Regions from separate parts of the Arthrobacter sp. yr096 genome, predicted to be linked through region 1. Evidence: riboswitches for the same ligand, from Rfam matches in the RefSeq annotation. Region 1 holds a riboswitch; each other region holds the start of a gene.
What was found. Region 1 has a riboswitch for glycine ahead of gcvP (aminomethyl-transferring glycine dehydrogenase). Riboswitches for the same ligand answer to the same signal wherever they lie in the genome.

Region 2: another riboswitch for glycine. It lies ahead of gcvP (aminomethyl-transferring glycine dehydrogenase); the one in region 1 lies ahead of gcvP (aminomethyl-transferring glycine dehydrogenase).
Region 3: another riboswitch for glycine. It lies ahead of cycA (D-serine/D-alanine/glycine transporter); the one in region 1 lies ahead of gcvP (aminomethyl-transferring glycine dehydrogenase).

The regions. Positions count from the first base shown of each region.
Region 1 is NZ_FNYI01000002.1:617,049-626,776, reverse strand. Features, by position in the region: gene BMY91_RS07600 (hypothetical protein) at 1-382, opposite strand, end outside; gene BMY91_RS07595 (sigma-70 family RNA polymerase sigma factor) at 596-1,411, shown strand; gene BMY91_RS07590 (MFS transporter) at 1,498-3,048, opposite strand; gene BMY91_RS07585 (TetR/AcrR family transcriptional regulator) at 3,121-3,660, shown strand; glycine riboswitch at 3,754-3,851, shown strand; gene gcvP (aminomethyl-transferring glycine dehydrogenase) at 4,015-6,861, shown strand; gene gcvT (glycine cleavage system aminomethyltransferase GcvT) at 6,871-8,019, shown strand; gene gcvH (glycine cleavage system protein GcvH) at 8,335-8,721, shown strand; gene BMY91_RS07565 (L-serine ammonia-lyase) at 9,012-9,728, shown strand, end outside.
Region 2 is NZ_FNYI01000004.1:3,295-13,022, reverse strand. Features, by position in the region: gene BMY91_RS10960 (aminobutyraldehyde dehydrogenase) at 1-836, opposite strand, end outside; gene BMY91_RS10955 (purine-cytosine permease family protein) at 883-2,322, opposite strand; gene speB (agmatinase) at 2,319-3,317, opposite strand; gene BMY91_RS10945 (PucR family transcriptional regulator) at 3,505-5,016, shown strand; glycine riboswitch at 5,091-5,189, shown strand; gene gcvP (aminomethyl-transferring glycine dehydrogenase) at 5,339-8,209, shown strand; gene gcvT (glycine cleavage system aminomethyltransferase GcvT) at 8,221-9,357, shown strand; gene gcvH (glycine cleavage system protein GcvH) at 9,544-9,728, shown strand, end outside.
Region 3 is NZ_FNYI01000009.1:51,125-60,852, forward strand. Features, by position in the region: gene BMY91_RS19575 (VOC family protein) at 1-314, shown strand, start outside; gene BMY91_RS19580 (septum formation family protein) at 541-984, shown strand; gene BMY91_RS19585 (ExeM/NucH family extracellular endonuclease) at 1,165-5,697, shown strand; gene cycA (D-serine/D-alanine/glycine transporter) at 5,779-7,245, opposite strand; glycine riboswitch at 7,390-7,488, opposite strand; gene BMY91_RS19595 (FAD/NAD(P)-binding protein) at 7,563-9,500, opposite strand; gene BMY91_RS19600 (prolyl oligopeptidase family serine peptidase) at 9,561-9,728, shown strand, end outside.

The DNA.
Region 1 (9,728 bases):
TTGCCTGCAGCAGCGCGACATTGGCCGCAACGGCGTCGTCAATCTTCGCAAGCAGAGCGGCCATCGCGAGACGGTGGTCCTCAAGGAGTTCGGGCCAGATTCCCGGTGGCGCGATCGAAATGAGGGAGGGAAGCGTCAGATGGTCCGGCGCCTTCCATTCGGAGGCCAGCCCGGCGGTTTCAACTCCCCGGGCAAGGGATTCAAACCGGAGGTTTTCGAGGACTTTTTCGAGCTCGGCCGCAGTGAAATCCAGCCGGTGCCAGTTGCCTGCCCGGAGGTGCAGGAGCTGCGTTTCGAGAAGGAAAAGCAAGAAATCAAGTTGCCTCCGCTCGCGCCACAGCGTTGCCGATAGCTCGTCCGCCCCCACGGTTCCCCACTTCATTTTTATGGCCTGCCAAAATCACGATTTGGCAGGCTTTATGGTTACTTCTGTTGAGCGTACACGCAGAGTGGTTTTCAGGTGGTATGTTCACTGAACACGTACCTGTTCGTAGTCCCAAATCGTCGCTGTGATTGGTCTCTTGGCGCCGTTTTGAAACCACGTAATTCCAGGTTCTTGCAACTCAATAATCCGGTCTCATGGGGGGACTCACTTTTGAATCGCGAACAGCGCAACGAGCTGGTGTTGCAGCACCTTCCGCTCGTTGGTTACTTGGTCTCTGACCTTTGCGCGCGCGCCTCGCACTTGTCGCGCGATGATTTTGCTTCTGTTGGCTCGGTTGCGCTGATTACATCGGCTGACTCCTTTGATCCGGAATTGGGCGTTCCTTTTGGTGCTTTCGCGCGCCGGCGGATCGTGGGCGCGTTCGCGGACGAGATGCGGGCTGGTGACTGGGCCACCCGCTCGGCCCGCAAGCGGATCAAGGAAACCATGGCCATCCAGGAGACCTTGACCGGCGTTCTGGGCCGCAGCCCCAGCGTTGCCGAGATGGCGTCCGCCCTGGGCGTGGAACGCAGCCATGTGGAGGCAGCGCTGGTGGATGCCGCGCGAACGCTCTCATCGCTGGACGAAGTGGTCGCTGACACCGTGGCGTCGCCCGCGGCGTCTCCGGAGCACTCGGTCCTGGCCGACGAGCGGATCAAGTACCTGCGTGCCGCCGTCGAAGCCTTGCCGGAAAAGATGCGTTTCGTGATCCAGGAAATCTACTTGGCCGGGCGTTCCGTGAAGGAGCTCGCCGAGGAACTGGGTTCCACCCACGCCGCCGTATCGCAGCAGCGCGCCGAGGGCATCCGGCTCATGCGCGACGGATTGGCCGCCCACTACGCTGACACGCCGGATCAGGTGTTCGAACCCGAGTCCCGTATCACCGCCCGGCGTCGGAATGATTACCTTTCCGCGCTGGCCACAGCAACCACCGGGGGCATTACCCGCGGCTTGGGCCTGGGGTCCTCACTCAACAGCGCGGTTTAGACCGCACACGCCAGAAGGAAGGCCGGGCCGCTGAGCGACCCGGCCTTCCCGTTTTGTGTTTTACTGCGCCTTCGGCGCTGTGTTTTTCACTGCGCCTTGGGCACACGCCGGAGTACGACGGCGGCGAGCACTGCCGCGCCGGCCATCAGTACCAGCCCAATCGCCGCAGTGATGTGGACGCCGGACTCGAAAGCTGTCCGGGCGGCGTGGGTCAAGGCCTCAGACAAGGGGGCCGGCAGGGCCGCCGCCGCATCAACTGCGCCGGCGAGCGTTTCGCCGGAGTTCCCGGCAGCTTGCTCGGAGATGCCGTCCGGAATGATCAGGTTGTGCTGGTAGGAGGCCGTGAGGATGGAGCCGAGCACGGCCGTACCCAGGAGCGATCCGAGCTCGTAGCCGGTTTCGGAGATAGCCGAGGCCGCTCCGGACTTGTCCGCAGGTACTGAAGCCAGGATGAGGTCGTTGGAGATGGTCTCCGCAGCGCCCACACCAACAGCCAGGACGGTCAGTGCTGACAACAGGAACACGGGGCCGCTGCCGTGGTCGCCAACCACCACTACCAAGTACCCCACGGCACTCAGGGTCAGGCCGGCAGCCACCACGAAGCCGGGCCGGACACGCTTCACCAGCGGCACCACCAACAGGCCCGCGATGACCGTGGCCAGGAGAGCAGGAATCATCGCGATACCTGCCTCCATGGGGGACTGCCCTTCAACCAGCTGCAGGTGCTGGGCAAAGAAGTAGATGAAGCCGGTCATGGAGAAGAGGGACAGCACGTTGGCAATGATGGCCGTGCTGAACACCTTGTTCTTGAACAACGCGACATCCAACATGGGGCTTTCGATCCGCTGCTGGCGGCGGACGAAGAGAATGCCCATCACCACGCCGAAGCCCATGAAGGCTGCAGCCGAAGCGCCGAAGCCGTGCACTGCGAATTCCTTGATGCCGTAAACGAACGGCGCCATGGTGACCACGGACAGCACGATGCTGGGCACGTCCACGCGTCCCGGATTGGAGTCCTTGGACTCCGGAATCAGGACCCGCCCAAAAGCCAGGAGTGGCAGGAGCAGGAATGCTGCCACCAGGAAGACGGCACCCCACCAGAAGTGTTCAACCAGCCAGCCGCCAAAGATCGGGCCGAGGGCGGCGCCACCGGAGAACCCGGCAGCCCACACGGCGATCGCCAGCCGGCGACGGTTGGGGTCGGTGAAGATGTTCCGGATCAGGGACAGGGTTGACGGCATCAGCATGGCGCCGAAGACGCCTAGGCCGGCACGCCCGGCAATCAGCCATTCCGCGGTGGGTGCAAACGCTGTAGCAGCCGACACCGCAGCGAAGCCTGTGCTGCCGATCAGCAGCAGCCGCCGTCGTCCGATTCTGTCGCCCAAGTTACCCATGGACACCAACAACGCTGCCAGTACCAGTGGATACGCGTCAACGATCCACAGGAGTTGCACGCCGCCCACATCCAAGGAGCGGGCGATTTCGGGCAGGGCAAAGGTGAGCGCGGTGTTGTCGACGGCAACCAGCAGCACCGGGAACATCAGGAGTGCCAGGGCCGTCCAGTCGAGCCACGGTGCTGCCTGGCCCACGACGGGACGAGCGGAACGGGGTGCTTGGGTTGAGGACGGCGAGAACATGTCACTAACTGTACCGTCCAGACGGTATAGTTTCAAATGGAACCCCCCAAGCCTTTAGGGAATGATGTACTCATGCCACGAAAACCAGTTGCCCGGGACGCTGTCCTGGATGCCTATGAAGCCCTCCTGATTGAAGTGGGGGAGCGGGCTGCCACGCTGGACGCCGTAGCCAAGCGCGCCGGGGTCTCCAAGGGTGGGCTGCTGTATCACTTCCCCAATAAGGAGTCGCTGATCAGCGCCCTGCTGGAACGCCTGGATGAGTTGGCCCAGGAGGACATCGAACAGATGAAGGCCGCTCCGGACGGCTCCGCTGCGTACTTCATCCGCTCCTCCCTCTGGGCAGGCACTCCCATGGACCGCGCCTTCGTGGCCGCCACCCGCCTGGCCGAAGTGGCCCATGAAGAAACCCGCCGCAGGTTCGCCGGCATCCAGCAGCAGTGGCTGGACGTGCTGGCCGAAGACGTTGGTCCGGAGGTGGCGAAGGCCGTCAGTTACATGGGCGACGGCCTGTACTTCAACGCAATGTTTGAGGGCGGCCAGCAGGATGGGAACGCAAGCCGGGAGGCCGACGTCGACATTCTGCTGGGAGTCCTGGACCGGCTGCGGAAGTAGCTCGTCGTCCATTTGCGGCGGCGCCCGCCGCGTAGGACAATTAACCCTTGTGGCCTGCCCTGAACCGGGTCATACACAACTGAACATTGCCTATGATCTGCGGCGGGAGAGTCCTGCAGGCATGTGATGCAGGCGCCGTAGGAGCAAACCCTCCCCAGGAATCTCTCAGGCCCACGCACCGCCGCGGCGAGGCAACTCTGGAAAGCAGCAGGCGTCCTTGGACGTTGTGCTCACCGACGGTGCAAGCGATGGTTGTCCAACTACGCGCGGAAACTCTCAGGTCCAATACAGAGCGGGGGGGAACCCGAGCCGCTGTGGCGTACCCAAACGCCGCCCAAGTATTGGAGTTCCTTCGTGACGGTAAGTTCTGCCTCCACCACCTTCGTTGATCGGCATATCGGCGCCCGCCGCCAGGCCGACATTGAGACCATGCTCAAGTCCGTCGGGTACGACACCGTTGATTCACTGGTCGACACCGCCGTTCCGAACGACATCCGCCAGGACGTCGCCCTTACGCTGCAAAACGCGCTGAGCGAAGTGGAGGTGCTGGCGGAGCTGCGCAAGCTCGCCTCCAAGAACAAGACCGCCGTCCAGATGATCGGCCAGGGCTACTACGACACCGTCACGCCTCCGGTGATCCGCCGCAACATCCTCGAGTCACCGGCCTGGTACACCGCCTACACCCCGTATCAGCCGGAAATCTCGCAGGGCCGCCTTGAAGCTCTCCTTAATTTCCAGACCATGGTTCAGGACCTCGTCGGGCTTCCGATCGCCAATGCTTCCCTCCTGGACGAAGCAACGGCTGTGGCCGAGGCCGTCCTGATGATGCGCCGCGCCAACAAGAACAAGGCCGCCCAGGACGGCAAGACCGTCCTCGACGCCGACTGCCTGCCGCAGACCATCGCCATCGTGAAGGGCCGCGCCGAAGCTCTCGGCTTCGAAGTTGAAGTCGCCGACCTGTCGCTCGGTCTCCCCGAAGGTGCCATCAACGGCGTCGTCCTGCAGCAGCCGGGTGTCTCCGGCCGCGTATTCGACCACTCAGCCGTGATCGCTGAGGCGAAGGAACGCGGCGCCTTGGTCACCGTTGCGGCCGACCTTTTGTCCCTGACGCTTATCACCCCTCCGGGTGAGCAGGGCGCCGATATCGCTGTTGGTTCCGCGCAGCGCCTGGGCGTTCCGCTGTTCTTCGGCGGCCCGCACGCTGCCTACATGGCGGTCCAGAAGGGTCTGGAGCGTTCCATGCCCGGCCGTCTGGTGGGCGTTTCCAAGGACGACGCCGGTGTCCCCGCCTACCGCTTGGCGCTGCAGACCCGCGAGCAGCACATCCGCCGCGAGAAGGCCACATCCAACATCTGTACCGCGCAGGCGCTGCTCGCCATCGTCGCTTCCATGTACGCCGTCTACCACGGCCCCGAAGGCCTGAAAGCAATTGCCGAAACCGCCCACAGCCACGCACGGACCCTCGCAGCGTCCCTGAAGGCTGCCGGCGTCGAGGTCCTCCACGGCTCCTTCTTCGACACCATCACCGTCCGCGTTCCCGGCAAGGCCGCGGAGATCGTCGCCGCTGCCGAAGCAAAGGGCATCAACCTTCGCGGCATCGACGCTGACACTGTGGGTATCTCGGTTGATGAAACCACGACGACGGCGGTAGTCGCCGACGTCGCAGCGGTCTTTGGCGCTTCGGTGGCCGAAGCCGCTGAAGGCTTTGCGCTGGAGTCCTCCGTGGAGCGCTCGAGTGACTTCATGCAGCACCCGGTGTTCAACACGCACCGCTCCGAGACCCAGCTCTTGCGTTACATCCGCAAGCTCTCCGACCGTGACCTCGCGCTGGACCGCACCATGATCCCGTTGGGTTCGTGCACCATGAAGCTCAACGCCACGGCCGAAATGGAAGCCATCTCCTGGCCGGAGTTCGCCTCCATCCACCCGTTCGCTCCGGATTCGCAGACCGCAGGCTGGCGTGAACTGATCAAGGACCTCGAAGCCCAGCTGACCGAGATCACCGGCTACGACCAAGTCTCCATCCAGCCCAACGCCGGTTCCCAGGGTGAGCTTGCAGGCCTGCTGGCCATCCGCGGCTACCACCTGTCCCGTGGCGACGAGCAGCGCAACGTCTGCTTGATCCCTGCTTCAGCCCACGGCACCAACGCGGCCTCAGCAGTGCTCGCCGGCATGAAGGTTGTTGTAGTGGCCACCGCACCCGATGGCACCATCGACCACGTTGACCTCAAGAACAAGATCGAAGCCCACCGGGATGCCCTCTCGGCCATCATGATCACCTACCCGTCCACGCACGGTGTCTACGACGCCGACGTCCGCGAAGTCTGCGATGCCATCCACGAGGCCGGCGGCCAGGTGTACATCGACGGTGCCAACCTCAATGCACTCGTCGGGCTGGCACAGCCGGGTAAGTTCGGCGGCGACGTGTCCCACCTGAACCTGCACAAGACCTTCTGCATCCCGCACGGCGGCGGCGGTCCGGGCGTTGGCCCGGTCGCAGCCAAGGCACACCTCGCGCCGTTCATGCCCGGCGATGCGGCATCCTGGACCGAAGGCAACGACGTCCCCATTTCGGCTTCCCGTTTCGGTTCCGCCGGCGTGCTGCCGATCTCTTGGGCCTACGTGAAGCTCATGGGCGGGCAGGGGCTCACCGAAGCCACTAAGTCTGCGTTGCTCGCTGCTAACTACATCGCTTCCCGCCTCAACGATCACTTCCCGGTGCTCTACACCGGCGAAGGCGGACTGGTGGCACACGAGTGCATCCTGGACCTTCGCGAGCTGACGGCCAAGACCGGCGTCACCGCTGAAGACGTTGCCAAGCGCCTCATCGACTTTGGCTTCCACGCGCCCACGCTGGCTTTCCCGGTGGCGGGCACCTTGATGGTGGAGCCCACCGAGTCCGAAGACCTCGTGGAGATCGACCGCTTCATCGAAGCCATGATCACCATCCGCAAGGAAATCGACCAGGTGGCCAACGGCGACTTTGCCGTGGAGAACTCGCCGCTGCGCCGCGCACCCCACACGGCTGCCGCCGTCGTAAGTTCCGATTGGGACCGCGCGTACCCGCGAGAGCAGGCCGCCTTCCCGGTCCACCACCTCAAGCAGGACAAGTACTTCCCGCCCGTTGGCCGCATCGACGGCGCAGCCGGAGACCGCAATCTGGTCTGCTCCTGCCCTCCGATCGAAGACTTCGAAAACTAAGGACTGGTCATGACTGAGAACCACACCGCTCTTTACGAAGAGCACAAGAAGCTCGGCGCGTCCTTCACCGACTTCGGTGGCTGGCAGATGCCCCTCAAGTACTCCTCGGAGTTGGCTGAGCACCACGCCGTCCGCAAGACCGCCGGCCTGTTCGACCTCTCCCACATGGGCGAAGTCTGGGTCAGCGGTCCCGAGGCTGCCGCATTCCTCGACTACGCACTGGTGGGCAAGATCTCCGCCATGGCCATCGGTAAAGCCAAGTACTCGCTGATCTGCCAGGAAGACGGCGGCATCATCGACGACCTCATCACGTACCGTCGCCCCTCCACCGAAGAAGGCACTGACAAGTTCCTGGTGGTGCCGAACGCTGGCAATGCTGCCGTTGTTGCCGCAGCGCTGTTGGAGCGCGCGGCTGGTTTCGACGTCGTGGTGGAAGACGCTTCCGCGGAGACCTCGCTGATCGCCGTTCAGGGGCCCCTCTCGGAAGCAATCCTCCTTCGCCTTGTCCCGGCCGGGCAGCACGCACTGGTCACCGAACTGAAGTACTACGCGGCGGTTGACGTCCCGTTCACGTTCGACGGCGGCACTCAAGACCTGCTGCTGGCCCGCACCGGGTACACCGGCGAAGACGGCTTCGAAATCTTCGTGGCCAACGAATCCGCAGCAGCCCTGTGGCAGGCCATTGCCGACGCCGCAGAAGAGGGCGAGCTGATCCCGGCCGGGCTGGCATCGCGCGATTCCCTGCGGCTGGAAGCCGGTATGCCCCTCTACGGCAACGAACTCTCCCGCGAAGGCAACCCCTTCGATGCAGGGCTGGGACCCGTGGTGGCGCTGTCCAAGGAAGGCGACTTCGTGGGCAAGGACGCACTCGCTGCCCTGAAGGCTGACGGCGCTGGTGCCACCAGCGGGCGCAAGCTCGTTGGCCTCAAAGGCCTCGGCCGCCGTGCCGGACGCGGCCACTACCCGGTCCTCAAGGACGGCGCAGTGGTTGGCGAAGTCACGTCCGGTCAGCCCAGCCCCACGCTCGGCTACCCGGTAGCGTTGGCGTATGTCGACGTCGAATTTGCCGAGCAGGGGACTGCGCTGGACATTGACCTGCGGGGTAAGAGCGAGCCGTTCGAAGTCGTCGCACTGCCGTTCTACAAGCGCCAAAAGTAGGTTCTGGGTTTTCGAGCCTGGCGACCTCTGCATGCTCCCCACCGTCCCCCTCGCCTCGCAAGCTCGGCCAGGGAACCCGGACGGCGTGGCCCCCGTCGCATGTGCGCCCGCTAAGCGGACGCGATGCTCCCTTGGACGCATGCTGCCGGTCGCCAGGCTCGAATCCTATTGCCCTTCGGCGCTTCGTGAACGGCTAAGGTGCTGGGGTAGTGACCACCTGCCGACGGTGATCCTGCCCCACGCCCTCGAATCAGCCACGCTCACGGCCCAGACGCGACACAATTAGATGTAGCCACTACACGTAAAGGAATCAGAATGCCCAAAGTAGCGCCCGAACTTCAGTACTCCGACGAGCACGAGTGGGTTTCACGCGGAGACGGGAACTCCGTGTCCGTTGGTATCTCCGAAGTTGCCACCGACGCACTGGGTGACATCGTGTACGTTGACCTTCCCGAGGTCGGTTCGACTGTCACAGCAGGCGAGACCTGCGGCGAAGTTGAGTCCACCAAGTCCGTTTCGGACCTGTACTCGCCGGTTACTGGTGAGGTCACCGAAATCAACGACGCCGTTGTATCCGACCCCGCCCTGATCAACAACGATCCTTACGGCGCTGGCTGGCTGTTCAAGGTCGCCGCTGAGTCCGAGGGCCCCTTGCTCTCGGCCGAGGAGTACGCCTCCAAGAATGGCGGAGACCTCTCCTAACTCCCTGCGCCCGAGTCCATTTCGGGGGTTCGCTGCTGGATGTGCCGTGCGCACGGCATGCTTGGCAGGGAATCCCCGAATCGGGGAATGGCATCCGTTCCATCGGGCCACCCACGCACTCACACTGTGGCGTAGCGTGTTTGTAGAACTGAATAGTATTGCGACGCCGGGTTGCCGCCTTTGGGGGCCATCCGGCGTCGTGCTTCGGTCGACTACCGCCACAAGCGGTGGAGGCCATCCGGCAGGACCATCTGCCGGACCGTTTCAAGCTGTATTAAGGGATCCCGGCCATGGCTGTTGGTGTTTTCGATCTTTTCTCCGTGGGCATTGGTCCGTCGAGTTCGCATACTGTGGGGCCGATGCGTGCTGGGGCGGTGTTTGCTGGTGAGTTGAAGGACGCTGGTGTCCTGGGCTCGGTTGCGTCGTTGCGGGTTGATTTGTATGGGTCGTTGGCCGCGACGGGCCGTGGGCATGGGACCATGACGGCTACCTTGCTGGGCTTGGAGGGGTATCACCCCGAGCTGATCCTTCCCGATGAAGTGGAGGAGCGGTTGGCCGCGATCGCGGAGACGGGTGTGCTGAATCTTGCGGGTGCGTCCGGTGAGGGTGTGGAGCTGCCCTACGCGGTGGAGGATATGATCCTGCACCCGTTGACGGTGTTGCCGCGGCATACGAACGGGATGAAGTTTGCTGTCTCTGACGCGGAGGGGAATGTGTTGCGGGAGGCGACGTTCTTTTCGGTGGGTGGCGGGTTCATTGTCCGGGAGGGCGAGGAGGACGCGGCCCGGGAGGAGCTTGAGGAGTCGAAGAAGGAGTTGCCGTTGCCGTTCAGGACGGCGGCGGAGTTGTTGGGCCGGTGCGCGTCCAAGGGTTTGGGGATTTCCGACATCATGTTCATCAACGAGCGTGCCAGCAGGTCTGAGGAGGAGATCCGTGATGGTCTTCTGCATATCTGGTCGGTGATGGAGGCCTGTGTTGAGACCTCGTTGAAGCGTGAAGGCGTGCTG
Region 2 (9,728 bases), on a different contig from region 1:
ACAGGAGCCTTGCCGCCGAGTTCCAGGTGGACGCGCTTGACGGACTTCGCGGCGGTTTCGGCCACCGCCTGGCCGCTGACGACGCTGCCGGTCAGAGCCACCAACGCAATGTCCGGGTGTTCGGACAACCGCTGCCCAACCGTCCGGCCGCGACCTGTGACCACGTTGAGGATGCCATCAGGAATACGTCCGGCCAGCACTTCCACCAGCTTAAGCGTGGACAGCGGGGTCTGTTCGGAGGGCTTGATGACAATGCTGTTGCCGGCCGCGAGGATGGGCGCAATCTTCCAGGCGGCCATCAGCAGCGGGTAGTTCCATGGAGTGATGACGCCCACCACACCCACGGGTTCGCGAAGGATCACCGAGGTGTGGTCTGTGGCGTAGTCGCCACCCGCCATGGAGGTCAGCGTTCGCGAGGCGCCGGCCATGAAGCGGAAGGTGTCGATGGTGCTGGAGACATCGTCCTCAGACACAGCCTGCGGCTTGCCGGTATTGGCCGACTCGATGGCCTGGAACGCCTGGCGGTTCTGCTCGATGATGTTGGCGATCAGGTTCAGGACATCAGCGCGTTCCTTCGGGGTGGTGGCAGCCCAGGTCTTTTGGGCGACGACGGCGGCGGCAACAGCGGCGTCCACATCATCGGCGGTGCCCGCCTGGACCGAGGCGATGACCTGCTCCGTGGTGGGATCCACGACGTCGATGGACTGGCCCGAGGATCCCGGGACGAAGGATCCGTTGATGAAGTGCCCTGTTGGTGGCAAGGGGAGCGACAGGTTGGGGACGTGGTCAGGGGTAGGGCGTCGGACGGTGAACTGTTGGGTCTGGGTGGCAGTCATGATGCTTCGCTTTCAGATGAGGGGCTGGTCAGATGAGGGGGGCTGATCAGATGAGGTCTGGGGTGAGGGCAGTTGCGGGAAAGGGGGCGGCTTCTGTCTTCTTGCCGAAGACCCGGGCAGCGACGTAATAGAGGGGCGCGACCACCACAAGGCCGACGATCCACGAGATGTCCACGCCGCCCATGGCCGCGGCCAAGGGGCCCGTGTAGATGGCCGTTGCCGAGAACGGGACCTGGATCAGGGCACCCGCTATGTAGGAGCCGATGGCCACCCAATTGAACCGCCCGTACACGCCGCCGTCGCGCTTGAAGAAGTCTTCAACCCGGTAGTCGCCGTGCCGCAGAAGGTAGTAATCCACCAGGTTGATAGCCGTCCAGGGAACCAGGACGTACATCAGGAAGGACAGGAAGTTGGTGTAGAAGAGGATGAAGTTGTCGCGGGCGAACAGGGCGATGGACACTGCGACGACGAAGAGGATGATCGCGGCAATGCTGCGGGTCTTGGCACGCGGCAGCCAGCTCGGCTTGAACGTCTGGCCGATGGTCAGGGTGCATAGGACGCCGCAGTACAGGTTCATGGCGTTCGACGCCGCGACCCCCAGGCAGAAGATGCCCACGATGATCAGGGTCCAAGGCTGGAGCAGGGCGCCCAGGCTGCCGACAATTTCCACATCGCCGGTGCTCATGGACACGGCCAGGGTGCCCACCAAGGCGCCGAGGATCATGGGGAACAGAGTTCCCAGCACGCAGCCTGAGTAGGAGGCCCAGAAGGCCGGGGCCGAGCCAGTGCCTTGCGGCATGTAGCGAGAGTAGTCGGAGACGTAAGGCGCGTAGGCAAGCTGCCACAGGGCCGAGACGGAGATGGTGCCCATGAAGCCCACCCAGTTGAAGTTACCGGTCTCCAGGAAGTTGCCGGGCAATCCGTGGACCACCAGAATCCAGCCAAAGGCCAGCAGGAGGGCCAAGCCGGCGGCGACACTCAGTACGCGTGCATAGGCGTGAATGAGGCGGTAGCCGAAAATCGTGGCGATGACACTGACCACCCCAATGATGATGATGCCCGCGTCAACGCTGATACCGGGGCTCACGGCGGCCATTGCTTCGCCACCGAACACCAGGTTGGCGGCAAAGAAGCCGACGTACATGACCACCACGATGACCACGATCAACAAGGCACCGAACGAGCCGAACTGGCCACGGGTCTGGATCATCTGTGCCACGCCCAGCTGCGGGCCTTGGGCGGAGTGCAGCGCCATGAAGATGCCGCCCACGACGTTGCCGATGATGATGCCCGCGATGGCCGGGACGAAGCCCAGGCCGAACACCGTGGTGGCTAGTCCGCCGGTCACGATGGTCATGATCATGATGTTGGAACCGAACCAGATGGTGAAGAGGTCCCTTGCCTTGCCGTGACGCTCGTTGGCCGGGATGGGCTGGATGGTTTTGTCCTCCAGCCGGGGAACCTCAGTTGTTGGGGCGGTGCTCATGACAGGGTCCTGGTAGCCGAGGCCAGTTCACGAACAGTGGTGGCCTTGCTGCGGTTCACCATCAGGCCCAGGAGGTCGAAGACCAGAGTGGCTGCGGCTACCGTGGTGATATCCGCATGGTCGTACGCCGGAGCGACTTCGACGACGTCGGCGCCCACGATGTTGATGCCGTTCAGTCCGCGGAGCAGGGCCAGGAGTTCCCGGGAGTGGAGCCCGCCCATCTCCGGGGTGCCTGTGCCGGGCGCAAAGGCCGGATCCAGGACATCGATGTCGATGGAGACGTAAACCGGGGTGTCTCCCAGCCTGTCCTTCACGCGTTGGATGGCCGCCGGAACGCCGATCACGTCCAGGTCCGAGCAACGGATGATCTGGAAGCCGAACTCGTGGTCGCGGAGGAAATCGTTGCGATCATAGACCGGTCCGCGGATTCCCACATGCATCGACTTGTCCTCCACAAGGAGACCTTCCTCAAAGGCGCGGCGGAAGATGGTGCCGTGCGTGATGGGCTGATCAAAATAGGTGTCCCACGTGTCCAGGTGCGCGTCGAAGTGCAGCAGCGCAACCGGGCCATGGACCTTGTTCAAAGCCCTCAGCATGGGCAGCGCGATGGTGTGGTCGCCACCGATGGAAATGAGGCGCTTGTCTTCGCTCATCAAAGGCAAAGCCTGCTCTTCGATCTCCCGGACAGCCCGGGTGATGTCGTAGGGGGTGCAGGCGATGTCACCGGCGTCCACCACCTGAGCTTCGTACACAGGCTCAACGTCGAGCTCCGGGTGGTAGCCGGGACGGAGGAGGCGGGATGCTTCGCGGACTGCGGCAGGACCGAAACGGGCGCCGGGCCGGAAGGAGGTTCCGCCGTCGAACGGGACGCCGACGATCGCGATGTCGTAATCCGGGACGCGGTCGATTTGGGGGAGGCGGGCGAAGGTACCGAGGCCTGCATACCGGGGGACTTTGGTTGCGTCGACAGGGCCGATGGGCTGGTGCGTTGTCATTGACGGATCCTTGGGGTGAGGGGTGCTCGCCGTTGAGCGGGAAGTAAGTAATTCCATTCTTGGTGACGCGGATCACTGCGGATAGCGCTACATTGACTACAAATGGTCGAGGCGTTTAGACGAATGTCTAAGTGTCGCTTGATACGGCAGCCAGAACGCCGTCAACGCAAGGAATCGGAGCGCAACTATGGCAATTACCGTGGCCGAACTCGTTGCCGAGCCACAGCTGGGCCTCACCCTCCTTGCCGGTGCGGACGGCGCCGATAACCGGATCACCTGGGCGCACACCTCGGACCTACCCAGGCTGTGGGAGTGGGTCACCGGCGGGGAGCTCATGATGACCAACGGCCTCTCCATTCCCCCTGATGCAGCCGGCCAAGTAGCGCTCGCCGAGGCCCTGGTGGACAGTGGCGCCAGCGCACTGGCGATCGGTGAAAAGATGCACGCACCGCCGCTAACGGACGAGTTCCTGGAGGCCTGCAACCGGCTCCCGCTGCCCCTGATCAACATCCCGTATCCGCTGCCGTTCATCGCCATAGCCCGTTCGGTTGCCGAGTCTTCGCTGCTCGAAGAGTCCCGCCGTTTACGCCAAACAGCCCGCGTTTATGATCTTCTCCGCACTGCCGGAGCGTCCGAGGACCATTGGCAGAGCCTCGTCCAGCGGCTATCAACCGAACTCGACGCGGAACTCTTCGTGGTGGACCGCCGCTGCCTCCACCCCTGGCATCCCGACGGCAAGGTACTTCCCGGGTTCCTCACCGATGCGTGGGCACCGTTGTCCGGGCAGGTGGGCCTGGCGGGAAAGAACTTCCAGTGGCACCGGATCCGCGGCAGGCATGTGCTGACCATGGACATCCCCACCCATGCCAACGCGCTCTTGGTGGTGCTGCCCAACAGCGAACCGCACCCGGACGCCGTCGTACTTCTTCATGCCGCAACGGTGTTGGGACTGCAGCTCTCGCGCATTGTCCTGTCGCTGGAAGGCCGCCACCGCTTGGCCGGCGAGTTCCTGATGCAAGCCATGGATGGACGTTTGGGTGTGGCCGAGATGGAGAGCCGGCTGACGGCTTTTGACGTGCCGGCCCAGGGCTTCGTGCTCGCGACCATGTCAGCGGACGCTTCCGGCGTGGCGGACGACGGCGGCGGGCTGGCTGACGTGCACATCGAACTGTGGCGGCACGGGGTTGCGTCGGCGTCCTTGAAGCGGAACAACAGGCTCCACGTGGTGGTTCCGGCCGATGTGCCCGACGACGTCCTGGTCCATTGCGGAGGAACTGACGCCGCGATCGGGATCAGTGCGCCGGCGGCCGTCGGCGCTATACAGCGGGCGTTGCAGGAGTCCCTCTGGGCGCTCGGTTCAGCCAGGGCCAACAAGCTGGGGTTGGCCCGGTACGCGGAGGGGCCGTCATGGCTTGGGCTCACGGGTTTCGAGGAAGGAACTGCGCTGGTCCGGCGTCTCCTGGGACCGATTTTCGACTACGAGCAGGGCCAGGACGGTGATCTCATCGTCACGCTGAGGACTTACCTGGACTCGCAGCGGTCGTGGCAAAAGACAGCTGCCGCCCTGTTCGCGCACCGGCAAACCATCATCTACCGGATCCGGAAAATCGGTGAACTGACGGGGCTGGACATGGGTGAAACCTCAACCGTGGCACAGCTGTGGTTCGCGTTGCAGATCCACGAGGCCATGCAGCAGTAACGTCACCTTGCTTGCGCTTTCTCAAAATAACCCGCTATGGTGTGAAGCGTGTCACTCAGGTGACGCAACGCTTTTGATCTGCGGCGGGAGAGTCCTGCCGGTACATCCAGTCAGGCGCCGTAGGAGCAAATCCTCCCCAGGAATCTCTCAGGCCCATGTACCGCCGCGGTTAGGCAACTCTGGAAAGCAGTCCGGGCAACCGGGCTCACCGACGGTGCAAGCAGGCAATCATTCCTGCGGAATCTCTCAGGTCCAATACAGAGCGGGGAGGAACCCCACATCATCGTGGCGCTCACTGGGCGCCTGAATCATGGAGTTCCTCTTGACTGTTCAATCAACCCCCACCGCCTTCGCGGACCGGCACATCGGCGCCCGTCGCCAAGCCGACGTTGACACCATGCTCAAGGCCATCGGCTACGACTCTGTCGACGGTCTGGTGGATGTCGCCGTCCCCGATTCCATCCGCCAGGACACTGCCCTCAAGCTCCAGGATGCCCTCACCGAGGTGCAGGTTCTCGCCGAGCTACGCAAACTGGCGTCCAAGAACAAGACCGCCGTGCAGATGATCGGCCAGGGCTACTACGACACCGTGACCCCGCCCGTTATCCGCCGCAACATCCTGGAAGCTCCAGCCTGGTACACGGCCTACACGCCGTACCAGCCCGAAATTTCCCAGGGCCGCCTTGAGGCTCTCCTGAACTTCCAGACTATGGTGCAGGACCTCACCGGACTCCCCGTGGCGAATGCTTCCCTGCTGGATGAAGCCACGGCCGTAGCTGAGGCCGTGCTGCTGATGCGCCGGGCCAACAAGAACAAGACGGCGAAGGACGGCAAGACCGTCCTGGACGCCGACCTCCTTCCGCAGACCATCGCCATTGTGAGGGGCCGCGCCGAGGCGCTGGGCTTCGAGGTTGAGATTGCGGACCTGTCCGCCGGACTTCCCGACGGCGACATCAACGGTATTGTCCTGCAGCAGCCCGGGGTTTCGGGCCGTGTGTTTGACCACTCCGGAGTCATCGCCGACGCCAAGGAACGCGGTGCCCTGGTCACGGTTGCCGCCGATTTGCTGGCGCTCACCCTCATCACGCCCCCGGGCGAGCAAGGTGCGGACATCGCCGTCGGTACCGCGCAGCGTTTCGGTGTGCCGCTGTTCTTCGGCGGCCCGCACGCTGCCTACATGGCCGTCCGCGAAGGCATGGAGCGCACGCTTCCGGGCCGCATCGTGGGCGTTTCCAAGGACAACGCCGGCGTACCGGCCTACCGTTTGGCGCTGCAAACCCGTGAGCAGCACATCCGCCGTGAGAAGGCCACGTCCAACATCTGCACCGCCCAGGCGCTGCTCGCGATCGTCGCCTCGATGTACGCCGTGTACCACGGTCCCGAGGGCCTGAAGGCGATCGCCGAAACAGTCCACGGACACGCCCGCGTTTTGGCTTCGACCCTGCAAAAGGCTGGCCGCGAACTCGTGTCCGAGGCCTTCTTCGACACCCTCACCGTCCGCGTTCCCGGCAAGGCGGACAAGGTCATCGCCGCCGCCGAAGCCCGCGGCATCAACCTGCGGCTGATCGACGCCGACACCGTTGGCGTTTCGGTTGATGAAACCACGACGCCGGAAGTCCTCTCCGCAGTGGCCGTTGCCTTCGGGGCCGGTCCAGTGGGGGACGCCTCCGGGTTCGAACTGCCCGCATCCGTGGTCCGCACCTCCGATTTCCTGCAGCACCCGGTGTTCAACACGCACCGTTCCGAGACGCAGCTGTTGCGCTATATCCGCAAGCTGTCAGACCGGGACCTCGCGCTGGACCGCACCATGATCCCGTTGGGTTCATGCACCATGAAGCTCAACGCGACTGCTGAGATGGAAGCCATTTCCTGGCCGGAGTTCGCCTCGATCCACCCGTTCGCTCCTGACCACCAGACGGCGGGTTGGCGTGAACTGATCGAGGATCTTGAAGCGGACCTCACGGAGATCACCGGCTACGACCAGGTCTCCATCCAGCCCAACGCCGGTTCGCAGGGCGAGCTCGCAGGCTTGTTGGCGATCCGCGGCTACCACCTGTCCCGTGGCGACGAGCAGCGCACTGTCTGCCTGATCCCGGCTTCGGCCCACGGGACCAATGCTGCCTCAGCAGTGCTGGCCGGCATGAAGGTTGTTGTGGTGGCTACGGCTGCTGACGGAACCATCGATCACGCGGATCTGACGGCCAAGATCGAGGCGAACAAGGACGTCCTGTCCTGCATCATGATCACTTACCCGTCCACGCACGGTGTGTACGACGCCGATGTGCGCGAGGTATGCGACGCCATCCACGCAGCCGGCGGCCAGGTGTACGTTGACGGTGCGAACCTTAACGCGCTGGTTGGTCTTGCCCAGCCGGGTAAGTTCGGCGGCGATGTCTCGCACCTGAACCTGCACAAGACCTTCTGCATCCCGCACGGTGGCGGCGGTCCGGGCGTTGGCCCGGTTGCTGCGAAGGCACACCTGGCTCCGTTCATGCCGGGCGACGCGAACAAAGCGGCGCACGAGGAAGGGCGCGGCGTGGCCATCTCGGCGTCGCGTTATGGCTCCGCCGGCGTGCTGCCGATTTCCTGGGCTTACGTGAAGCTCATGGGTGGCCAAGGGCTGACGGAAGCCACCAAGTCTGCTTTGTTGGCAGCGAATTATGTTGCTTCGCGCTTGGATGAGCACTTCCCGGTTTTGTACACGGGCGAGGGCGGACTGGTAGCCCACGAATGCATCCTGGACCTCCGCGAGCTGACCGCCCGCACGGGTGTCACGGCCGAGGACGTGGCCAAGCGCCTCATCGACTTCGGCTTCCACGCCCCCACGCTGGCCTTCCCGGTGGCGGGCACCCTCATGGTGGAGCCCACCGAGTCCGAGGACCTGGCGGAGATCGACCGGTTCATCGAAGCCATGATCACCATCCGTGCCGAAATCGAGCAGGTGGCCAGCGGTGATTTCACTGTGGAGAAGTCGCCGCTGCGCAACGCGCCGCACACGGCTGCCGCCGTCGTAAATTCCGGCTGGGACCGCGACTACCCGCGTGAGCAGGCAGCGTTCCCCGTCCACCACCTCAAGCAGGACAAGTACTTCCCGCCGGTCGGCAGGATCGACGGCGCCGCAGGTGACCGGAATCTTGTGTGCTCCTGCCCGCCCCTCGAGGCATTCGAGAACACTGCTGACTTCGAAAACTAAGGACTCCTGACATGTCTGAGAATTACACCGCTCTTTACGAGCAGCACAAAAAGGCCGGCGCCTCTTTCACCGATTTCGGCGGCTGGCAGATGCCCCTGAAGTACGAGTCCGAGCTCGCCGAGCACCACGCGGTCCGCAAGACCGCCGGCCTGTTCGACCTCTCCCACATGGGCGAAGTCTGGGTCACCGGCCCCGACGCGGCTGCTTTCCTGGACTACGCCCTGGTGGGCAAACTGTCCGCCATCGCGGTGGGCAAAGCCAAGTACTCGCTGATCTGCAACGCAGACGGCGGCATCATCGATGACCTCATTACCTACCGCCGTCCCTCTCCCGAAGAAGGTGTGGACAAGTACCTGGTGGTGCCCAACGCGGGGAACGCGAAGGTAGTTGCTGCTGCGCTGAAGGACCGTTCTGCCGGGTTCGACGTCGTGGTGGAAGACGCGTCGGCCGAGACCTCGCTGATCGCAGTGCAGGGTCCGAACGCTGAAGCGATCCTGCTTGCTCTGGTCCCGGCCGAACAGCACGCGCTGGTCACCGAACTGAAGTACTACGCAGCGGTTGAGGTCTCCATCAACGGTCAGGATTTGCTGCTCGCCCGCACCGGATACACCGGCGAGGACGGCTTCGAGATCTACCTCCCCAACGTCGATGCTGCTGGCCTTTGGGAAGCGCTGCTCGACGCCGGCGACGGCCACGGTCTCATCCCGGCCGGACTCGCTGCCCGCGACTCCCTGCGACTGGAAGCCGGGATGCCCCTCTACGGCAACGAGCTTTCCCGCCACGTCAACGCCTACGCTGCAGGGTTGGGCCCGGTGGTTTCCCTCGCCAAGGAAAGCGACTTCATCGGCCGCGATGCACTGACAGCCATCAAGGCCGCCGGCGTCGGATCCACTCTCGGCCAGAAGCTCGTGGGCCTCAAAGGCGCCGGACGCCGCGCCGCCCGCGCCCACTACTCGGTCCTCAAGGACGGCTCCCTGATCGGTGAAGTCACCTCCGGCCAGCCAAGCCCGACGCTCGGTTACCCGATCGCCTTGGCGTATGTCGACGTCGAGCATTCCGAACCGGGCACCATCGTGGACGTCGACCTCCGCGGCAAGGCCGAGCCGTTCGAAGTCGTGCAGCTGCCGTTCTACAAGCGCCAAAAATAGCCCGGCGGGAGTGGCCGGTGACTCATCGAAGCCCGGCGGAGCCGACCTCCTCTGCGGGCTCGGTCGCATTAGCGCCCGCTGGGCGGACGCGATGCTCCCTTGGACGCCCACCCCTAAGCGCTGGTTGATTTGTCAACCTGCCGCGGGTGATCTTGAAAGTTTTCAGTTAGTGAGAGAAGGAATCTTATGAGCAAGGTAGTTGCTGAATTGAAGTACTCGGCTGAGCACGAGTGGGTTGCCGTCGATGGGGACGGGCCGGTGGGAATCGGGATTTCCGCGGTGGCCGCTGATGCCCTGGGCGACATTGTGTACGTGGACCTGCCCGAGGTTGGTTCCACCGTCACCGCGGGGGAGACCTGTGGCGAGGTGGA
Region 3 (9,728 bases), on a different contig from region 1:
ATCAGAAGGTCTTCGGCTGGAACACGGACGTCATGAGCGACACTCCGGAATTCCGCTACACCACTCTGGGCGCGGGCGACGACGCCAAAGCCGGCATTATGGATGCCTCCGGTTTCCTGCCCGAGCAAGTGCCATCCATGTGGAGCGTCTACTTCGCGGTAGAGGACACGGACGCAACCGTGGAGCAAGCCACAGCGTTGGGCGCAACTGTTATGCAGCCAGCAGAGGACACACCGTTCGGGCGCCTGGCCACTCTGTCGGATCCCACTGGCGCAGTCTTCAAGGTGATCCAGGACTTGGGCCAGACGGCTTAGACTTTCACGAATCCGGGTCACGTCCGGCCGCCTCCCACCCAGGGGCGGCCGCACGGATCCGCTCGTTGCCGGCGTTGGGGGATCTGCCGGCGGCGGCTCCTGTCCGGTCCCTCGTTGTTGATCACAGGACCGGCTCTTCGTCCGGCTTACTGTGGTCCTTCTGGGAATGAGGACCAGAATGCTCCACCTTTCAAAAAGCTTGAGGGCTGCCGCTGCGCTGTGCTGTGTGTCCATTGCACTGGCGGGTTGCTCCCTCATCAGCAGTGGCGATGCCAAACGTGACGAATCCGGCAAGCCCACAGAGTCTTCAGTGGCGGACGTCTTCAAGGTGAAAATCGGCGACTGCATTGCGCAACCGAAGGGTGAGCAATTCCGCAACGTGTCCGTCATTCCGTGCGATCAGGGCCACGATCTCGAAGCATTTGCCACCAAGGACCTGGAGGATTCGTCGTACCCCGGCGACTCCGCCCTGGTGACCCGATCCGAGGAATACTGTGTGGCCGAGTTCGCCACGTTCGTGGGCAAAGCCTTCGATGAATCCGTGCTGGAAATGATGTATTTCCATCCCTCCCGGGAAACGTGGTCGGCCGGGGACCGCGAGATCGTTTGCCTTGCGGGAGGGACTTCCGGCGCCTCCATCACCGGAACACTTAAGGGCGCGGCCAGGTAGCCCCGGCCTTGCCGGAACCCTGCGGCCACCACCGGTCCACCTCCCATTCATTCCATCGTGTTCAGCTATGCCCCAGCTACAGGTTTACACCGGAGTAACTTCCGGAACAGCGTCCACTTCACAAGAGAGTGGGCGTCGTCCACAGGGCCCCACAGGGCTCCCTAATGAAAGTTAGAGCGGATGCACCAACAACACTGGAAACTATTAGCGGGAACAGTCCTGTCAGCCGGGTTGCTCGCAGCCCCGCTGACAGCTGTTCCGGCCATGGCGGCGGACCAGCCCGCCACGCTGGCAGGCACCTCGCCGGTGGTGATCAACGAGGCCTACCTCAGCGGTGGCAGCAGCGGCGCCGCCTTCAAGAACAAGTTCGTGGAGCTGTACAACTCCTCGGACGCGCCGGTCAGCCTGGCCGGATGGTCTTTGCAGTACCGCTCCGGTACGGCTACCGCGGCCCCCACCGGCATCACGCCCCTGAACGGAAGCATCCCCGCCAAGGGCTACTTCCTTGTTCAAGGGGCCACCAACAGCGGAACCTCCACTGCGCCGGCGCTGCCGACACCCGATGTCCAGGCAACCGGCACACTGAACCCCAGCGGCACCACCGGCACCCTCATCCTGGCCAAACAGGGCACGGCGGTTTCGCCGCTCCCTGCAGGTTCAGTAACGGGCAACGCTGCCATCGCCGACCTCCTGGGATACGGCACCTCCAACACGTTTGAGACGGCCGTTGCCACGGCACCGACGGGCAACGCGGACGTGAAAAGCCTCAACCGCACCAACGGCGCAGACACAGACTCCAACGCCGCCGACTTCAGTCTCAGCGCCACCATCACCCCCACACCGTCCGGCGGCGTAACCCCGCCCATCGATCCTGAGCCGGAGCCCGGCGTCAAGGCCATCGCCGAAATCCAGGGAACCGGTACGGCCAGCCCGTTCGTCGGAAGTACCGTGACAACACGCGGCAAGGTCACTGCCGTCTACGCAACCGGCGGCTTCAACGGTTACTACATCCAGACCCCCGGAAGCGGCGGCGATACCTCCGGGGCGGCCAGGACGGCGTCGGACGCTGTGTTCGTCTATTCACCCACGACGTCGGGAACGGTCCAGCCAGGCGACTATGTGGAACTCACCGGTGCTGTCAGCGAGTTCGCCAACCAAACGCAGCTCACTGTCGAGGCTGCCGGGTTCAAGAAGCTCACCGAGGCCGCGCCCGAGGTCAAGTCCACCCCGTTCACTTTGCCGGCCAACGAGGCCGCACGTGAAAGCCTCGAAGGCATGCTCGTTGCGCCTCAGGGTGACTTCACGGTCACGGACAACTACTCCCTGAACCAGTACGGTGAGATCGGTCTGGCGGCCGGTACCTCGCCTTTGGTTCAGCCGACGGCGGTAGCCTCCTACGGCTCGCCGGAGTACGCCGCGGTGGTTGCTGACAACGCGCTGCGCGGGATCAAGCTCGACGACGGCGCCTCCACGAACTTCCTCAAGGACGCCACCACCAAAGCCCAGCAGTTGCCCTATCTGACACAGTCGGACCCCGTTCGCGTGGGCTCGCCCGCGACGTTCCGGACCGATGTCATCCTGGGCTACGGCAACAACTCGTGGAAGTTCCAGCCCCTCACGGCGCTGAGCCCCAGCAACGCTGAAACTGTCCAGCCCGCACGCTTCACCGCTTCCCGGCCAGAGGGTCCCGCTGACGTTGGGGGCAGTCTCAAGCTGGCTTCCTTCAACGTGCTGAATTACTTCCCCACCACCGGCGACCAACTGGCCGGGTGCGTCTTCTACACCGATCGCGACGGCAACCCGATTACGGTCAAGGAGGGCTGCAACGCCCGCGGCGCTGCCAACGCAGAGAATTTTGAGCGCCAGCAGAGCAAGATCGTGGCCGCCATCACCAAGTCCGGCGCCGACGTCGTTTCCCTTGAGGAGATCGAGAACTCGGCCCAGTTCGGGAAGAACCGCGACGACGCCTTGTCCAAGCTGGTGGAAGCACTCAACGTCAAGACGCCTGGTGTTTGGGACTACGTGCGGACCCCCGCAAACGCTCCCCCGTTGAGCGATGAAGACATGATCCGTACGGCGTTCATCTACAAGAAGGCTGTGGCCGAGCCCGTGGGCGAGTCCATCATCCACAACGACACCGTGGCTTTCGCAAGTGCCCGCAAGCCGCTGGCCCAGGTTTTCAAGCCGGTGGGCGGGAACGATGACAAGAAGTTCATCGCGATCGTGAACCACTTCAAGTCCAAGGGCTCCGCTGCAACACCGGATGACACGGACAAGGGTCAGGGCGCCTCGAACATTGCCCGCACCAAGCAGACCGAATCGCTGCTGGCCTTCTCCAAGGACCTTCAAGCTTCGAAGGGAACGGACAAGGTCTTCCTGATCGGTGACTTCAACGCCTACTCCAAGGAAGATCCCATCAACGTCCTCACGGGCGCCGGCTACACGGACCTGGAAGTGGGTACCGGCAAGCACTCTTACCTGTTTGGTGGCATGGTGGGTTCCCTGGACCACATCCTGGCCTCACCCGCAGCCCACAAAGTGGTGACCGGAACCGACATCTGGAACATCAACTCCGTGGAGTCCGTGGCGCTGGAATACAGCAGGTATAACAACAATGTGACCAACTACTATGCCGCGGACGAGTTCCGTGCCAGCGACCACGATCCCGTGGTGGTGGGCTTGAACCTGGCTCCCGACGCACCGGCCACTGTTGACCTGCAGTTCCTGGGCATCAACGACTTCCATGGCCGGATCGACTCCAACACGGTGCTCTTCGCGGGCACCGTGGAGAAGCTCCGTGCGGCCGCCGCCCCTGGCGCTACCGCTTTCATCTCCGCCGGCGACAACATCGGCGCTTCGCTGTTCGCATCCTCCGTGGCGAAGGACCAGCCCACCATTGACGTCCTGAACGCGCTGGAACTGAAGGCCTCCGCTGTGGGCAACCACGAGTTCGACGGCGGCTGGGCGGACCTGCGGGATCGCGTTGTTGCCGGCGGGAGCAACGCGAAGTTCGCCTACCTGGGTGCCAACGTTTACCAGAAGGGCACCACCACTCCTGTCCTGCCTGAGTACAAGGTCCTGGACATGAACGGCATGCGGGTAGCCGTGATCGGTACCGTCACCCAGGAAGTTCCGTCATTGGTAACCCCGGCCGGAATTACCGACCTTGAGTTCGGCGATCCTGTGGAGGCCATCAACCGGGTGGCCGCGAAGATCAAGGCTGAAAACCTGGCCGACCTCATCATTGTGGAAAACCACGACGGCGCCGCTTCCGGCACCCCCGAGGGTGCCACGTTGGAGCAGGAAGTCGCTGCCGGTGGGCCGTTCGCAAAGCTCGTCAACCAAACCACTCCTGACGTCGCCGCGATCTTCACCGGGCACACCCATAAGGAGTACGCCTGGGACGCCCCGATTCTTGATGCCATCGGCCAGCCCACCGGCAAGACCCGGCCCATCGTCCAGACCGGCAACTATGGCGAGAACGTGGGCAGCGTGACCCTTACGGTGGACACGGCAAGCAAAACAGTGACTGCCTACAAGGCCGCCGTGGTGGACCGGACCACCGAGACCGCCGAAAGCCTTGTTGCTGCCTACCCGCGGGTGGCGGCAGTGAAGACGATCGTGGACAGGGCCCTCGCACAGGCTGCAGAGATCGGCAACCAGCCGGTGGGTGCAGTGACGGCTGATATCACTACAGCCTTTACCCCGGACCCCGCCGGCGGCGCCCCCAAGCGGGACGACCGCGCGAGCGAGTCCACCCTGGGCAACCTCGTGGCGGACTCTCTGGTTGACACGCTCAAGGCGCCTGAACTGGGAGCGGCGGAGATCGGCGTCGTCAACCCCGGCGGCCTTCGCAACGAGCTCTACTACGCACCGGACGGGACTATCACGTACGCCGAGGCCAACGCGGTCCTGCCGTTCGTGAACAACCTCTGGACCACGTCCCTGACGGGCGCGCAGGTCAAGACGCTCTTGGAGCAGCAGTGGCAGACCAACCCGGACGGCACCGTTCCCAGCCGCCCGTACCAGCAACTGGGGCTATCCAAGAACGTCAACTACACCTACGACGCCGCACGCCCGTCGGGTGACCGGATCACCGGCATCTGGGTCAACGGTGCAGTGATTGATCCAGCCAGGCAGTACAGGATCGGCACCTTCAGCTTCCTTGCTACCGGCGGTGACAACTTCCGGGTCTTCAAAGAAGGCAGCAACACCAAGGACACCGGCCTGGTGGACCGCGACGCGTGGATCAAGTACCTGCAGGCGCACAAGCCCGTGTCCCCGGACTTCGCGCGCCGTTCCGTTGCCGTGGCCAACTCCACGGCGGCTGAGGTCAAGCCCGGAGAGTCCATCACGCTGGCCGTCTCCAAGCTCAACCTGACCTCCATCGGAAGCCCGGTAAACGCATCGCTCAATGCCGTCTTCGTAGACAGCAAGGGCGCGGCTGTTGCACTGGGTTCCGTCCCGGTCACAGCTGGTGCGGCCACGGTGAACCTCAAGGTTCCCGCAGCGGCCTCTGCAGGCACGGGCACCCTGGTGCTGACCGCCGTCGAATCCGGGACGGTGGTGAAGGCCCTGGTGAAGGTGGCTGAAAGCGGCCCGAACCCGCCGCAGTGCACTCCCCCGGTGAAGCCGTCCAAGTGGTACGACATCGTGGGCTGGCTGCGGTACGCCTTCGCATGGTTGGAGTACCAGAAATGCTTGAGGGGCTAATTAGCCTCACTGTGACATAACAGGGCAGGGCCCCTCACGATGTTCCTTCGTGAGGGGCCCTGCTTGTGCTGTGGGGAACAGTTACTTGTTCGCGGGTTCCGGCTCCCGGACCCTGTCGGCGTCACGCTTGAGCTCCGCTTGGAAGGCGGCGTACCGCGCCAGGTGCGCCGGACGGCGGCGGAGGATCAGCCAGGCGACTCCAAGGATCACGAACCACACTGGCGTAGCCAGGAGCGCCGTCAACGTGTCCGGTTGGGTGGTCAGCGCCCAGAGCACGAAGGCAAAGAACGCGAACACCACCCACACCATCACCACGCCACCGGGCATCTTGAACGCCGAAGAATCATGCAGGTGCGGGCGACGCTTCCGGAAAGCCAGATAGCTGGCCAGGATGATCGACCACACGAAGACGAAGCACACAGCAGACACCGTGGTCACCATGTCGAAGGCCTTGCCGACGTCCTGGCCGGCATACATGAGGACGACGCCGGACAGCAACAGCACGCAGGACAGGAACAGGGCATTGCGGGGTACTTTGCGTCCGGAGAGGGCGCCGAACACCTTGGGAGCGTCGCCTTCCTGGGCGAGTCCGAACACCATGCGGGACGTGGAGTAAATCCCCGAGTTGGCCGACGACATGGCGGACGTCAGCACCACCAGGTTGACGATGGTTGCTGCCGCCCCCAGGCCGGCCAGCGAGAACATGGCGATGAAGGGGCTGTGTCCGGCAGCGAACTGGGTCCAAGGGGTGACCGACATCAGGATGATGAGGGCACCTACGTAGAAGAGGAGCACGCGGATGGGAATCGAGTTGATGGCCTTGGGCAGGTTCTTCTCCGGATCCTTGGCCTCGGCAGCGGTGGTGCCCACCAGTTCGATGCCCACGAAGGCGAAGACGGCAATCTGGAAGCCGGCAACAAAGCCCATGAACTCGTTGGGGAAGAAACCGCCATGGCTCCACAGGTTGGTGAAGCTGGCCGGTCCGGCCTCGGACTGGAAGCCGCTGAAAATCATGAACAGGCCAACGATGATGAGCGCCGCGATGGCCACGATCTTGATGAGGGCAAACCAGAACTCGGTCTCCCCGAATGCTTTCACCGTGGCCAGGTTCAGGAGCAGAAGGATGCCGATGGTGATCAGGCCCGGCACCCACAGCGGCAGCGAGGGCCACAGTTCCTGCGAGTAGCCGGCGATCGCAATGACGTCCGCGATGCCAGTAATCACCCAGCAGAACCAATACGTCCAGCCGGTGAAGAAGCCGGCCCAAGGACCCAGGAGGTCTGCCGCGAAGTCGCTGAAGGACTTGTAGTTCAGGTTGGACAACAGCAGTTCGCCCATGGCACGCATGACGAAGAACAGCATGAAGCCGATGATCATGTACACGAAAATGACGGAGGGTCCGGCCGCGGAAATGGTCTTGCCGGAACCCATGAAGAGGCCTGTTCCAATTGCTCCGCCGATGGCGATGAGCTGGATGTGGCGGTTGCTGAGCTGACGCTCAAGATGCGGTGAATCGTTACCAGTGGAAGGTGGGCGCTGAATCGTCAAAGGAACTCCATCGTTCAGGCGGCACAGGGTGCCACAAGATTCGGGTTCCTCCCCGCTCTGTAGATGGACCTGAGAGTTTCCGCAGGCATGGACCTGCTTGCACCTTCGGTGAGCCCGGCGTTCCGGGCTGCTTTCCAGAGTTGCCTCGTCGCGGCGGTACATGGGCCTGAGAGATTCCTGGGGAGGATTTGCTCCTACGGCGCCTGAAGGGATGTACCGGCAGGACTCTCCCGCCGCGGATCAAAAGCGCGCACCACCTACGGGGTGATGCAGCTCACACAGTAACGAAGGCGGGGCAGGTCCGCAACCCCGTGGAGCTACCGCGCCAGAATGCTACGGGCAATCTCATCAGCATCGCGGAGGGTCCGCTGTCCGCTGGCGTAGGCTGGCCCGGTGCGGGGTTTCGCTTCCGCAGCAATGGCTGTTCCCCACTGCGAGGCGGACAACTGAAGACCCAGAACGTACATTCTTTCGGTGACCGATCCGTTGGCCGCCAAGGGCCGGTACGGGTGCGGTTCAACATCCAGACCAGTGGTCTGCATCGGCGTGCCCTCGGCACCCATCATGATCTTGGTTCGCACCAGCCCGTCCGCCATGAGCTGCTCCAGCAACGGCGAGAGGTTGATGCCCACGCGGTTGGCGGGAGACATCGCCTCAATCAAAGTCCGGGCTTCAACGGGCGCATCATCCACCCACGGCGAAACGGCCCGGAACACCTTGGCGCCCCGGTCCACACTGAATTTCGGGTCCGGTCCAACAAAACTTACGACGCCGGCACGAGCCAAAGCGGCCAGCTGTTCCGAACGCAGCGCAGGCGCCCCGCTGGCCAGACCTTCGACGAAGGATTCGAACCAGCCGCGCAGCCCTGCCAGCCACGATTCGTCGGTGATACCACCGTCAGCCACCACGGATTTGAGGATTGCCCGGCCGGTATGGAGGGCACCAATGGCCATCTTGACGGGGTCCGCTTCGCCCAAAGCCGATCGCCGCGCATCATCATCCAGGTACGCCGTGATGGCCGCATCCAGCTCACGCCGGGATGCGAAGGACCGGCCGGCCAGCGGCGCGGCAAGGCCACGGAGATTCAGCCGGCGGGAGGCGACGACGTGCTTTTCAACAAGGTCTCCCACATCGCTTTCCCATTTCGCGGTGGTATGCGCATGTGGTTGGAGGGCGTCCTCCAGATCCGCAAGGAACTGCGCCGGGTCCTTGATGGCCGCGGGTTGGGACCGGGCCAGGGTGGAATAGTAGGCCCACAGCGCGTCGCGGTGCAGGAGGGGCCAGAGGTCGTGATCGAAGCCGGGTTGGATTCCGGCCGCCCGGAACCGGTCCACGGCGTCCTCGGTCAAGTAACGCATGGTGATGCTGCTGGGGTAGTAGCCTGCCAGCCCTGCCTTGGCCCGGTAGGGCGTGCCACGGCGGGAGGCAGCGATAATCCTGGGCTCCCGACCCGACGCCCGGTACTCCAGGACACCTGCCCCCGGCGAGCCTGCCTCAACGAACTTTCCGCCGCGACCTTCCGTGAGTTGGCCCATGACGTCGAAGAAATTCAAACCCATGCCCCGGACCAGCACGGGCTCATTGTCCGGCACACCCTGCCAGTTCACGTCCGCCGGTGGCGCCGGAGGGAAATACAGCAAACCCTGCTCATCGGCCGCCCTCTTAAAGGACCGCTGCTCGGGATTCAACCGCGACTCGATGTGGCCCAGCGCCAGGACCACGGAACCGACGGTGAGCGTCGCGCCGCTGGCGAGTTCGACGTCGAACCCGTCCGCAGCGGGACGCGCAGCAACGGCGAGCGTCCGGTGGAAGGCGACCTCGACGCCATCGGGCAGCCGTTCCAGCAACCCTTCCAGGGTTTGGCGCAAGTAGCGGCCGTAGAGCGCACGGCTGGGGAAGTTATCTGACTCGAGCGTCGCCAGCTCTGCCTTTTCGGCGTCGTTGAGTCCCACGCCATCACGACGCCGGGCCTCGCGCCATTGATCGAACGAACCACCCGCCAGCGGCGGTGCGAGCCTGGGGTCCTCGGGGATAAGCGTCGGGTAAAACGACTGAGTGTTCATCAAATAGAGGCGTGACTGCTCCGGCTGCCACACGTGGCCTGAACCCGCCGGGTAAGGGTCCACGACGTCAATACGCAGCGTGCTGCCTTCAACGCGCTCCGCCGCCCAATTCGCGAGCAACCGCTCAAGGACGCTGGTGCCCCGAGGGCCTGCCCCCAGCAGGGCAACACGGTTGGTTTGGGATGTAGCCACGCTCAAGCCTAACTTCTGCGTGACTTGCTTACCGTTGAACACTGTTGCTTGGATGGGGCCATGACCACCACAGAAGCTGATCAGACGCCCCTTCGCCGGAATGACACCGCGACGGCCTCCGGGCCGCGCCACGCAGCGGACGTCGCGCCCGAACCCACGGATGAAAACGTATGGCTCGAAGACATCCACGGCGAGGAACAGCTGGCGTGGGTCCGCGAACAGAACGCG